3 regions of the Mesorhizobium sp. M5C.F.Cr.IN.023.01.1.1 genome follow, and region 1 is predicted to be linked to each of the others. Evidence: predicted binding sites of a transcription regulator. Region 1 holds the regulator's gene; each other region holds the start of a gene.

Region 1 (4,157 bases):
GCCTCAGCCATTCGACCATATCGGCGATCTCTTCCGACCTGATCCAGGAAGGCATCCTGGCCGAGACCAAGGCGAGTGAGACCGTTTCGCTGAAACGTGGCCGGCCGCAGGTTGGCCTCAGCCTCAATCCGGAAGCCGCTACGGTATTGGCCGTCGTGTTGTCGCTGAATTTCCTGTCGGTCGCTGTCATCGACTATGCCGGACAAGTGGTCGCCGAGGAACAGCGCCGGCTGGACACGCTGACCATGTCGCGCGACGAGCTGATCGACGAATGTGTCGCCATCGTCCGGCGCCGGCTCGAAGACCCCGACCTCGACGTCCAAAGCGTCGCCCGCATCGCGCTGGCGATCCAGGGTATTACCGATTCCCATGCGCGCGCCATGTTGTGGTCGCCGATCACGCCGCAGACGAACATCGCCTTTGCCGACATTCTGGAACGCGAGTTCGGCATCCCGGCCATCATGGAGAACGACTGCAACATGATGGCCGTGGCGCTGCGCTGGCGCGACCCGGATCGCTACCGCGACGATTTCATCGCCATCCTGCTCTCGCATGGCATCGGTATGGGGCTGGTGCTGAAGGGCGAGCTGTTCACCGGCACCCATTCCTCAGGCGGCGAATTCGGCCACATGATTCATCGGCCGGGCGGCGCGCTTTGCCGCTGCGGGCGGCGCGGTTGCGTCGAGGCTTATGCCGGCAACTACGCTATCTGGCGCAACGCAAGGCAATTGAGCGAGAACGCCGAGCCGGTCGCCGATGTCAGCGACGCCGAGATGCGGGCACTGGCGGCCCGGGCGCGCGAGACGGACGGACCGGAGCGCGAAGCCTACCGCAAGGCCGGCGAAGCGCTCGGCTTCGGGCTCGGCAGCCTGTTCGCGCTGATCGATCCGGCCCCGGTCGCAATGGTCGGTGCCAGCGCTGCCGCCTTCGACCTGATCGAGCCGGCCCTGCGCGAGGCCATCGCCCAGACCGCCGGCGGCCAGCATTCGGGTTCGATTTCCTTCGACACCGAGCCGAACGAACTGCCGCTGATCCGAGAAGGCTGCGCCATGCGGGCGCTGAGCTTCGTCGACCAGGAGATCTTCGCGCCGAGCATCCAGGCACGAGCCGGCTCGGTCGGAAAGAACGTGGCTTGAATTCGAAGGCAGGGATCCCCGGATCGCGACTTGGGGTGTGTTGAGATTCAGGTCAGGCCGAGTCGAGAATGGTGGGTTCCGAGAACCGGAGCGGAGCGCACTTTTGGGTACGCGAGCACCGGAAAGCGCAGGAAGCCGCCGTTCGCAGGTCGGCATCACCTGAATATCAGCACATCCCTAGTCTTCCCTGATCGCATAGCCCGCGCCGCGGATGGTGCGGATGACATCGGGCATGCGACCATTGTTGACCGCCTTGCGCAACCGGCCGACATGGACGTCCACCGTGCGCTCGTCGATGTAGATCGTCTCGCCCCAGACATTGTCGAGCAACTGGCTGCGCGAGAAGACTCGACCCGGGTGCCGCATCATGAATTCGAGCAGCCGGAATTCGGTCGGCCCGAGCCGGATCTCGCTCTTCTTGCGATAGACCCTGTGCGATTCGCGATCGAGCATGATGTCGCCGACCTTCAGCACGCTGGACAGTACTTCCGGCTTGGCGCGGCGCAGCAGCGCCTTGACCCTGGCCATGAATTCCGGTGTCGAGAACGGCTTGACCAGATAGTCGTCGGCTCCGGTGGAAAGGCCGCGCACCCGGTCGCTCTCCTCGCCGCGCGCGGTCAGCATGATGATCGGCAGCCGCTCGGTTTCGGGACGCACCCGAAGGCGCCGGCAAAGCTCGATGCCCGAAACCGCCGGCACCATCCAGTCGAGCACCAGCAGATCGGGCACGTTTTCCTGCAGCCGGATTTCGGCCTCGTCGCCGCGCGTCACAACCTCGACCTGATAGCCTTCGGATTCCAGATTGTAGCGGAGGAGGACGCCCAGCGGCTCTTCATCCTCCACCACCATGATGCGCGGCGCGATCATCGGCCGGTCACTCCTGTCATGTCGCCGGCGCCGACATCGTCGTTTCGTCGAGCTTCGGGCGATCCGCCGGCAATTGCTGCCCGGTCACGACAAAGTAGGCGTTTTCGGCGATGTTGGTGACATGATCGCCGATACGCTCGAGATTCTTGGCGCAGAACAGCAGATGCGTGCAGGCGGTGATGTTGCGCGGATCCTCCATCATGTAGGTCAGGAGTTCGCGAAAAACCGCCGTGTATTTCACGTCGATCTTCTGGTCGTCGGCGCGCAGTTCTTTCAACGCGCCGGCATTGCGCGACACATAGTGCTCGACCACGCCGCGGAGCTGCTCGAGAACGAGATCCGCCATCGCGTCGATGCCGTGCGACAGATTACGCGGCGTGGCGCTCTGCCCGACTGCGCTGACCCGCTTGGCTATGTTCTTGGCCAGGTCGCCGATGCGCTCGAGATCGCCGGCCATGCGGATTGCGCCAACCACGGCGCGCAGATCTTGTGCCATCGGCTGCCGCTTGGCGATCAGGGTGATCGCGCTATCGTCGAGTTCGCGCTGCCGCGCATCCATGATGGCGTCGTCCGAGACAACACGCTGCGCCATCGCATTGTCTGACGCAAGCAACGCGCGGATCGAGGCTGCGACCATCGCGGCGGCGAGCTCGTCCATGTCGCGGATCAGCCTGTCGATGTGCTCCAGTTCCTCGTCGAAAGATGCGACGGTGTGTTCACCCATGATCCTGTCCTCGTGTTCGAAATTCGCCGGACCGCTCAGCCGAACCGGCCGGTGATGTAGTCCTGGGTGCGCTTGTCGTCGGGATTGGTGAACATCTTGTCGGTTGCGCCCTCCTCGACCAGGTAGCCGAGATGGAACATCGCCGTGCGTTGCGACACGCGCGCTGCCTGCTGCATCGAGTGGGTGACGATGACGATAGTGTAGTTCTGGCGCAGTTCGTCGATCAGTTCCTCGACGCGGGCCGTGGCGATCGGATCGAGAGCCGAACAGGGCTCGTCCATCAGAATCACTTCCGGCGACACGGCGATGGCGCGCGCGATGCACAGGCGCTGCTGCTGTCCGCCGGAGAGACCGGTGCCCGACTCGAGCAGGCGATCCTTGACCTCGTTGAACAGACCGGCCTTCTTCAGGCTCGATTCGACGATGCCGTCCAACTCGGACTTGCTCCTGGCCAGGCCGTGAATGCGCGGACCGTAGGCGACGTTTTCATAGATTGACTTCGGAAACGGGTTCGGTTTCTGGAAAACCATGCCGACGCGAGCTCGTAGCTCGACGACATCGATTTTCGGGTCGTAAACATCCTCGCCGTCGAGCGTTATCTTGCCGCTCACCCGCGCGATATCGATCGTGTCGTTCATTCGGTTCAGGCAACGCAGGAAGGTCGACTTGCCACAGCCCGATGGGCCGATCAACGCCGTCACCTGGTTCTCGCGGACATCGAGATCCACGTCGAACAGAGCTCGCTTCTCGCCGTAATGAACAGAGACCTTGTCGCCCTTCATCTTGATCGAAGGGGCATTGGTTGCGCTGCTCAGTTTCTGTTCGACGCCGGCTTCCGTCATGATGTTCATATCCTCTACCCCTTACCAGCGCCGCTCGAAGCGCCTGCGCAGTATCACCGCAATGGCGTTCATGATGACCAAAAACAGCAGCAAAATCAAAATCGCCGCCGAAGTCTTCTGCTGGAATCCAGCTTCCGGGAAATCCGCCCACATGAATATCTGCACCGGCAGGATCGTCGCGGGATCGGTGAAGCCGCCGGGAATGTCGACGATGAAGGCGACCATGCCGATCATCAGCAACGGCGCGGTTTCGCCCAGCGCATGCGCCATCCCGAGAATGGTGCCGGTCATGATACCCGGCATCGCCAGCGGCAGGACGTGATGGAATACGGTCTGGACCTTGGACGCTCCGATGCCGAGCGCCGCCTCTCGGATCGACGGCGGCACGGCGCGCAGCGAAGCGCGCGAGGCGATAATGATGATCGGCAGGGTCATCAGCGCCAGCACCATGCCGCCGACCACCGGGGCTGAGCGCGGCATGCCGAAGAAATTCAGGAATACGGCAAGTCCAAGCAGACCGAAGACGATCGAAGGCACCGCCGCCAGATTGTTGATATTCACTTCGATGATCGTCGTCAGTCGGTTCTT
Region 2 (4,157 bases), on a different contig from region 1:
CGACCTTTCCGTCGGCGCCGTCGTTGGCTTTGCAACCGTCATCGCTGCGATGCTGATCAATGCCGGCGTGCCGATCTTCCTCGCCGTCCTGCTCACCTTGCTGGTCGGTGTCGCCATCGGCCTGTTTCACGGCTTCGGCATCGTCAAGATGGGCCTGCCGCCCTTCATCATCACGCTGGCGACGCTGACATCTTTGCGCGGCATCGGCCTTTTGATGACCAACGGCAACTCGATTTCGATCAACAACGATGCCTTCCAGCTTTTCTCGCGCAGTTCCTTCCTCGGCATCCCCAACCTGTTCTGGATGGTGATCCTCGTCGGTATCCCGGCCTATGTCTTCCTGCATCACAGCCGTTGGGGCCGCTATCTGTTCTCGGTCGGCTCCAATGCCGAGGCATCGCGTCTGTCCGGTGTCAACGTCCAGCGCACCATCTACATGGCCTATACGCTGTCTGGCCTGTGCGCGGCTTTCGTTGGCGTGCTGCTCGCGTCGCGCATCGGCATCGGCAATCCGACGCAGGCCGAGGGCTGGGAATTGCAGGCGATCGCCTCGTCGGTGATCGGCGGCACCTCGCTGTTCGGCGCCGTCGGCTCGGTGCACGGACCGCTGCTCGGCGCCTTCATCCTCGCCACCATCAACAACGGCGCCAATCTCTTGAACGTCAATGCCTTCTGGCAGCGCATCATTACCGGCGTGCTGATTATCGTCATCGTCTATTTCGACGGCCTGCGCCGCCGCGGCAAGTAGTCCATATTAACGACCGCCGGCCCGGCGCTAGCGGGCCGGCGGTTTCATGAACAGACTGGATTGAAGTATGAAAGCCGTCGTCTGCCGCTCGCCCGGTGAGCTTGTTCTGGAAGACCGCCCGGCGCCAGGCACTCCGCCCTCTGGCTGGGCGCTGGTCGCGGTCAGTCATGTCGGCATCTGCGGCACCGACTATCATATCTTCGAGGGCAAGCATCCGTTCCTCGCCTATCCTCGCATCATGGGCCACGAGGTTTCCGGCACTGTGATCGAGGCCGGCGAAGGCGTCGATCTCGCCGGCGCCGAACCGGTGATCATCAATCCCTATCTCGCTTGCGGCAAATGCATCGGCTGCCGGCAAGGCAAGCCGAATTGCTGCGTGAAGATCGAGGTGCTCGGCGTCCACCGCGACGGCGCCATGTGCGAACGGATCCTGGTGCCGGCGCAAAATCTTTATCCGGCAAACGGCCTGTCGCTGGCGGATGCCGCCGCCGTCGAATTCCTGGCGATCGGGGCGCATGCCGTGCGGCGCTCGCTGGCTGACCGAGGCGCGCGCACGCTGGTCATCGGCGCCGGGCCGATCGGGCTCGGCACGGCGCTGTTTGCCCGCATCGCCGGTCTCGACGTGACGCTGCTCGACACGAGTGCCGAGAGGCTGGATTTCGCCGCAAGCGAACTCGGCTTTGCCACCCTCGACGGTTCGAAGGGATCGGCAATCGATCTGGTGCGGGAGGCGACCGGCGGCGAAGGCTTCGACGTGGTTTTCGATGCCACCGGCAACACCCAGTCCGTCCACTCGGCGTTCGCCCAAGTCGCGCATGGCGGGACGCTGGTCCTGGTCAGCGTCGTCAAGGACGATATCGTCTTTTCCGATCCCGAATTCCACAAGCGCGAGATGACGCTGATCGGAAGCCGCAACGCGTTGCGCGCCGACTTCGACCATGTCGCCACTTCGATCCGCGATGGTGCTGTGCCGCTGGCAAAGCTCGTCACCCATCGCACGACGCTTGGTGACACGCCGCGCGACCTTGCCCGCTGGGCGCATGAGAAATCCGGCCTGATCAAGGCGGTCATTCAGGTCGGATGAGACCGGGATAGACGCGCACCTACCTACCGCGCCGATAATTTGAGCTCGACGCGCTCAGCCGGAAAGCGCGTTTCGGCGAACTGGATCGGCTGGCCGTCCGGCGTGACGTTGACGGCGACCGTGACCAGCACGATGGCGCCGGACTGCAGATCGAGATCGGCGAGATCGGCGGCATCTGCGTGGCGCGCCGACAGCACTGTCGATTGCCTGAGATAGTCACTGATGCCGAAACGCTGGAGCGAGGCGGTCACCGATCCAGTTTCCGCGATAGCGGTCTCGATGCCTGCGAAGCGTTTCGCGTCGAACCAGCCGGTGGCGCGCGAGACCGACTGTCCGTCGGCTTCGCCGCGTGTTTCGAGGCGGATGACGCTGGAACCCTTGGCGAGACCCAAGCCTTCTGCGACACGCCGGCTGGCCGGCTCGACCGCCGATTCTAGCAGCACGCTGCGGCGCTCCGTCGCCTGCCCTTGCAAGCCCTCCGAAAAACGGGTGCGGGCGCCGATCGGATAGGACAGGCGCTTGCGCGAAAGCACGAAAGTGCCGCGCCCCTGTTCGGCCCTGAGCACGCCATCCTGCACCAGTGCTGCGATGGCGCTGCGCACCGTATGGCGGTTGACGCCATAGCGCTCGGCCAGTGCGACTTCCGGTGGCAGCGCAGCATTCTCGGCAAAGTCGCCGACGGCGATCGAATGGAGGATCTGGTCGGCTATCTGCCGCCACAGCGAGATGCCGGTGCGCCGCTCTAAGCTGCTGGCCATCTGCTGACCGATCATCTCTTGCCCCAATCTTTTCGCCCTGTCATCGATCCGTCATGGACACGCTTTAGAGAATAGGTACAATTTGTATAATTGTCCACATCATTATACAAATTCGGAACGAGAAGGAATGGCTGCCATGCGAGGACAGGAAGCGCGCGATCAGGCTGAGCGCAAGGCCGCCATGGCGACCCTAGCGCAATCGACCGGTGACGATATCGTCCGCCTCTGGAACCAAGCCGGCCTGCCTTCGGAAGCGGAACTCCTGCGCGGTCCCGAAACCGGCCTGGTCACCGTGCGTGGCCGCATCGGCGGCGGCGGCGCGCCGTTCAATGTCGGCGAAGCGACGGTCACCCGCGCGACGGTGCGGCTTGCCTCAGGAGAAATCGGCCATTGCTACGCGCTCGGCCGTGACAAGCAGAAGGCAAGGCTGGCGGCGATAGCCGACGCGCTCTGGCAGGATCCCACCCGCCGTAACGAAGTCGAGACCAAACTCATTGCGCCGTTGCAGGCCGCACTGGCCAGCGCACGTGAACGGCGGCGCGCCGAGACGGCGGCAACGAAGGTCGATTTCTTCACCATGGTACGCGGAGAAGACTGATGGACATCGCAACGCAAGCGATCGAGGGCGGCTTTGCCGATCCGGTATTCGACGCCCAGACGGTATTCCGCGCCGTGATGGACGCGATGGCGCGGCCGGGCACCCTGCAGCCCCTCCCGGTCTTTGCCCGCCCGCCGGCGCCGCTGTCGGCCACCGCGGGTGCTATCGCGCTGGCGCTGTGCGACAACGACACGCCGCTCTGGTTCGACCTCGTTTTGCAGGCCCCAGCAGCGGTGAAATCCTGGCTCGGCTTCCACACCGGCGCGCCACTGGCCAACACGCCAGCCGATGCGCATTTCGCGCTGATCGCCACGCCGGCCGAGATGATGGCGCTCGACGGCTTTTCACAAGGCACCCAGGACTATCCCGACCGCTCCACGACGCTGATCCTGCAGGTGAGCGATCTCGTTTCAGGCGCCCCTCTGCTGCTCGAAGGTCCCGGCATCGAAAAGACTGCAACCATCGCGCCGGCGCAGATGCCGCGCCACTTCGTCGAACAATGGAAGCAGAACAACCAGCGCTTTCCGCGTGGCGTCGACATCATCCTTGCCACCCCCGACGGCGTTGCCTGCCTGCCGCGCACGACGCGCATCAAGACGATGGAGGCGTAATATGTATGTCGCGGTAAAAGGCGGCGAAGCGGCCATTGCCAACGCCCACTCCCTGCTCGCCGACCGCCGACGCGGCGACCGTTCCGTGCCGGCGCTTCGCCTAGACCAGATCGTCGAGCAGCTGGCGCTCGGCGTCGACCGAGTGATGAGCGAAGGTTCGCTTTACGACCGGGAATTGGCGGCACTAGCCATCGTTCAGGCGCGTGGCGACATGATCGAGGCGATCTTCCTGGTCCGCGCCTATCGCACGACGCTGCCACGCTTTGGCTACACCAACGCGATCGACACCGGCGCGATGCTGGTCGAGCGGCGCGTTTCGGCGACCTACAAGGACCTACCCGGCGGCCAGCTGCTCGGC
Region 3 (4,157 bases), on a different contig from region 1:
GAGGGTTTGCAGCAGGGCCATGACTTCGGGCAGGTTGCGAAGCGGACGCAGGCCGCCGGTCATCAGGTTGAGGCCATAGAAAATCAGCGCGAAGCCCATGCAGGCGAGCGCTATGTTCTTGACCTTTTCGCTTTTGGCGAAGCAGTAGACCAGCGAGAACACGCCGGCCAGGATCAATCCGAGCGGACCGAGCGGCAGGGCGATGAGCCCGTTGCCGAGCGTGGTGCCGATATTGGCGCCCATGATCACGCTGATCGCCGGTCGAAGCGCGATGACGCCGGCATTGACCAGGCCGACGACCATGACGCTCATCGCCGTCGACGACTGGATGACGCCGGTGATCAATGTTCCTGCCAGCACGCCCTTGATCGGCGTTCCGGCAGCCTTGGCGAGAAAGGCGCGCATCCGGTTGACCGACAGCGCCTGGATGCCGTTGGCCATGAAGTCGAGGCCGAGCATGAAAATGCCCAACCCGCCGATCACCGGCACGAGGATGTCCTTGAAGATATCTATGTCCATGTCACGCAGTCCCCAACAAGCCGTCACCACGGCGCGATATGACGTTCAGTTCGGGTGCTGCGCGAGCAGCAGCCTGGCTCTTCCGCTCAGTTTCCGACGGGCTCTTGCCTTGCCCAGTATTGTTCGACCTGATCGACGAGCGTCTTCGGCAGCGGCACATAGCCGAGTGCGGCGGCATCGCCCGCACCTTGTGCGAAGGCGAGCCGGAAAAGGTCGTGCACGCGGCGATAGCGATGTTCCGAACGGCCCGAGACCTGAACGATCGCGAACACTGCCGTGCTGATCGGATAGGCGGCGTCGCCGTCTCGATCGGTCAGCGAAGCGAAGAAATCGGTCGTTTGCGCCCAGTCGATGGATGTCGCGGCGGCCTGCACGCCCTCCGGCTCCGGCTTGACGAACTTGCCGGATTTGTTCTCGATTAGCGCGTAGGAAAGGCTTGCGCGCTGGGCCTGGCCGGATTCGGCATAGGCGATCGCGCCTTTCGTGTCATGCACGGCTCGAATGAGGTTCTGCGTGCCTTCCGCATCGGCGCCGAGCGGCCACGAGATCAGCGTATCGGCGCCGTATTTGCTCTCCCACTCGCCGCTGACCGCCGACAGATACTCCGTGAAGACAAAGGTCGAGCCGGAGCCATCCTTGCGGTGAAGGACGCTGATCCTGAGATCGGGCAGCGCCAGATCCGGATTCACCGCCTTGATCGCGGGATCGGACCATGACTGGATCTTGCCCAGATAGATGTCGGCCAGAAGCGGCCCCGTCAGGCGAAGGCTTCCCGGGCCGATGCCGTCGAGATTGACGACGACGGCGATGGCGCCCATCACGATCGGAAACTGCTGGCGGCCGGCTTTCCTGAGGTCGGCGGCATTGATCGGCGCATCCGTCGCGGCAAAGTCCATGTCCGGCTGGTCGAGACGCAGGACGCCGGCGAGCGAGCCGACGATTTCATAGTCGACCTTCCAATCGGGCGAGATATAGTCGCCGCCATCGGCGCGGGCGCTCTCGTAGGCCGTCGCCCATTTGCCGATGATCGGGGCGGCTAGCGTCGATCCGGCGCCGCGAATAGGCTCGGCTTGTGCAGCGGCCCCGATCATCAAGGCAACAGCGAGCGTGAGGGCGCCACTTGATTCCGCTATTTTCGCCCATTTGCGCCGTAGCAGCGCAAAGCTTGCTGGAAACATCATGGCGATCCCCGACTATACTGCGCAAACAAATAGCTAGTTTTCAGTTTTTGGTAGATATCAACAGTCATCCGCCCGGCGAGCGAACGCCGGCCGAGAAACAACATCGCTCATCGTATGAACCTTGGTTAACGATTGGATGACAAAGATCTTTGTGGGCGAAATTTTTATTCGGACTTCCGCAATCGCTTTGTCCGCCGGTCCTTAGGACTCGAAGAATTGGGGGTCCGATGCACTGAATTCCAACGTTGCGCCTCGCGCGGCTCACCCTTCTCCCCTTGTGGGAGAAGGTGTCGCCGAAGGCGACGGATGAGGGGTGTTCCAGCTTGGCAACGTTGGCGCTCCGTCCAACACCCCTCAACCGTCTTGGCGCTGCGCGCCAATCCACCTTCTCGCACAAGGGGAGAAGGGAGAAGGAAGTCTACAACCCTTACTTCGCGTCGTGGAAGATGATGCCCACGGTGTGGCGTATGCCGGAGCGAATCCGGCTGACCCCGTGCCTGAGATTGACGCGGTAGCTGCCTTTGCTGCCCTGGACCGGGCGATTGTGGACCGCAAAAGCGACTGCATCGCCCTGGCGCAGCGGCACCACCTCGGCGCGGCTCTGCATGCGCGGACGCTGTTCGGTCAGCACGAACTCGCCACCAGTGAAATCCTTATCCGGCTCGGACAGCAGGATCGCCACCTGCAGCGGGAAGGCAAGATCGCCGTAGAGATCCTGATGCAGGCAGTTGAAGTCGCCAGGACCATATTGCAGCAGGAGCGGCGTCGGCCGCGTCTGGCCCTGCTCGTGGCATTGCTTGAGGAACGCGGCGTGTTCGCCCGGGTAGCGCTGGGCGATGCCCATGCGCTCGTTCCAGTCGTTGGCGACCGCGGCCAGGCGCGGGTAGAGTGCGGTGCGCAAGCCGCCGATCAGGTCGGGCAAGGGATAGCGGAAATAGCGATACTCGCCCTTGCCGAAGCCGTGCCGCGCCATGTGGACATGGCTGCGGAAATGGCTTTCGTCGGGATAGAGCCCGGCGATCTCTCGGCACTCCTGCGGCGTCAGGAGCTTTTCCATCACCGCGCAGCCATAGCCGCTCATTTCCTCGGCCAATGCCTGCCAATCATATCCGGCGACCCGCGCTTCCGCCGATGGGACCGCGGCCTTCGAGCCTATCGAATGAAGGGTCATGGCTTTTCCTCCTCTGGCTTGATGGGCCTCTGCTCATCAGATGGGTGAAACGGCGCGTGCAGACCACCCGTTTCCTGCCAACGGTTTACGCACAGCTGCTTTCACCCGCCGCCATGTCATGGATTTCGGCAAAATCGGGCCCATATCCCTGATAGGGAGCTTTGAGCGTGAAACTCGCGCGTGTGGCCCTGATTGCCGCGGCTTTTGTAGCCGCTGTGGCTGTTTGTTCCTCTTCCGCAACCGGAGAGGCGAACGGCCAGGAGAGGACTGCGCTGCGCATCGAGATAGACGGCGCCATCGGTCCGGCGAGCGCCATGCAGTTCGAGGAAGCGCTGGCGGTGGCCGCAGAGCGGAACGCCGAGGTTTTTATCCTGCAGATGGACACGCCCGGCGGGTTGGTCACCAGCATGCGTGAGATCATCGCCGACATCCTCGCCTCGCCGGTTCCCGTCATCGGCTATGTCGCGCCCGCCGGCGGGCATGCGGCGAGCGCCGGAACCTACATCCTCTACGCAACCCATGTGGCGGCGATGGCGCCCGGCACCAATCTGGGCGCGGCAACGCCAATCGAGATGGGCGGGCCGCTGCCATCCTTTCCCGGCGGCGACGACAAGAACAATGCCCCAGAAGCCGGCAAGGACCAGAAGAGCCCACCGGCGGGCGATGCGATGATCGCCAAGGCGACGAACGACGCGGTTGCCCTGATCCGCAGCCTGGCTGAACTGCGTGGGCGCAATGCCGATTGGGGTGAAAAGGCGGTGCGCGAGGCGGCCAGCCTGTCGGCCAACGCGGCGCTGCAGGAGCGTGTCGTCGACTTCGTCGCCCGCGACACGACCGAACTGCTTCAGCTGGCTGACGGCCGGACGGTGGAAATAGCCGGCAGGAAAGAGGTGTTGGCGACCAAAGGGTTGCCGGTTGAAACGCTGGAGCCCGGCTGGCTCATCCGGCTTCTCGCCGTCATCACCGACCCGAACATCGCCGTGATCCTGATGCTGATCGGCGTTTATGGTCTCGTCTTCGAGTTCACCAGCCCAGGTGCGGTTGCGCCCGGCGTGGTCGGCACGATCTGCCTGCTGCTTGGGCTATATGCGCTCAACCTCCTGCCGATCAGCTATGCCGGCCTTGCCTTGATGCTGCTCGGCATCATCTTCCTCGTCGTCGAAGTCTTTAATCCCACAGTGGTCCTTGGGCTGGGAGGCGTGGCTGCGTTTCTGCTGGGCGCTGCCATGCTGCTCAGGATCGAGGGACCCGGCTTCGAGATGTCGTGGGCCGTTATCGGCACCGCC

Evidence for each region. Region 1 encodes PhoB, which activates phosphate uptake and scavenging genes when phosphate is short. Its sites were predicted from a motif close to TGTCATNNANCTGTCAT; they were not measured.
Region 2: the regulator PhoB is predicted to act here: its motif matches at 2,629-2,645, upstream of phnF (phosphonate metabolism transcriptional regulator PhnF).
Region 3: the regulator PhoB is predicted to act here: its motif matches at 1,826-1,842, upstream of pstS (phosphate ABC transporter substrate-binding protein PstS).

What each region holds. Positions count from the first base shown of each region.
Region 1 covers NZ_RZSU01000008.1:99,969-104,125, reverse strand. Annotated here, with positions in the region: gene EOA78_RS05835 (ROK family protein) at 1-1,136, shown strand, start outside; gene phoB (phosphate regulon transcriptional regulator PhoB) at 1,314-2,003, opposite strand; gene phoU (phosphate signaling complex protein PhoU) at 2,020-2,727, opposite strand; gene pstB (phosphate ABC transporter ATP-binding protein PstB) at 2,763-3,578, opposite strand; gene pstA (phosphate ABC transporter permease PstA) at 3,591-4,157, opposite strand, start outside.
Region 2 covers NZ_RZSU01000092.1:5,238-9,394, reverse strand. Annotated here, with positions in the region: gene EOA78_RS27355 (ABC transporter permease) at 1-748, shown strand, start outside; gene EOA78_RS27350 (zinc-binding alcohol dehydrogenase family protein) at 816-1,832, shown strand; gene phnF (phosphonate metabolism transcriptional regulator PhnF) at 1,856-2,605, opposite strand; gene phnG (phosphonate C-P lyase system protein PhnG) at 2,727-3,188, shown strand; gene phnH (phosphonate C-P lyase system protein PhnH) at 3,188-3,799, shown strand; gene EOA78_RS27330 (carbon-phosphorus lyase complex subunit PhnI) at 3,801-4,157, shown strand, end outside.
Region 3 covers NZ_RZSU01000014.1:66,415-70,571, forward strand. Annotated here, with positions in the region: gene EOA78_RS08495 (Na/Pi symporter) at 1-519, opposite strand, end outside; gene pstS (phosphate ABC transporter substrate-binding protein PstS) at 606-1,700, opposite strand; gene EOA78_RS08505 (2OG-Fe(II) oxygenase) at 2,128-2,871, opposite strand; gene EOA78_RS08510 (nodulation protein NfeD) at 3,039-4,157, shown strand, end outside.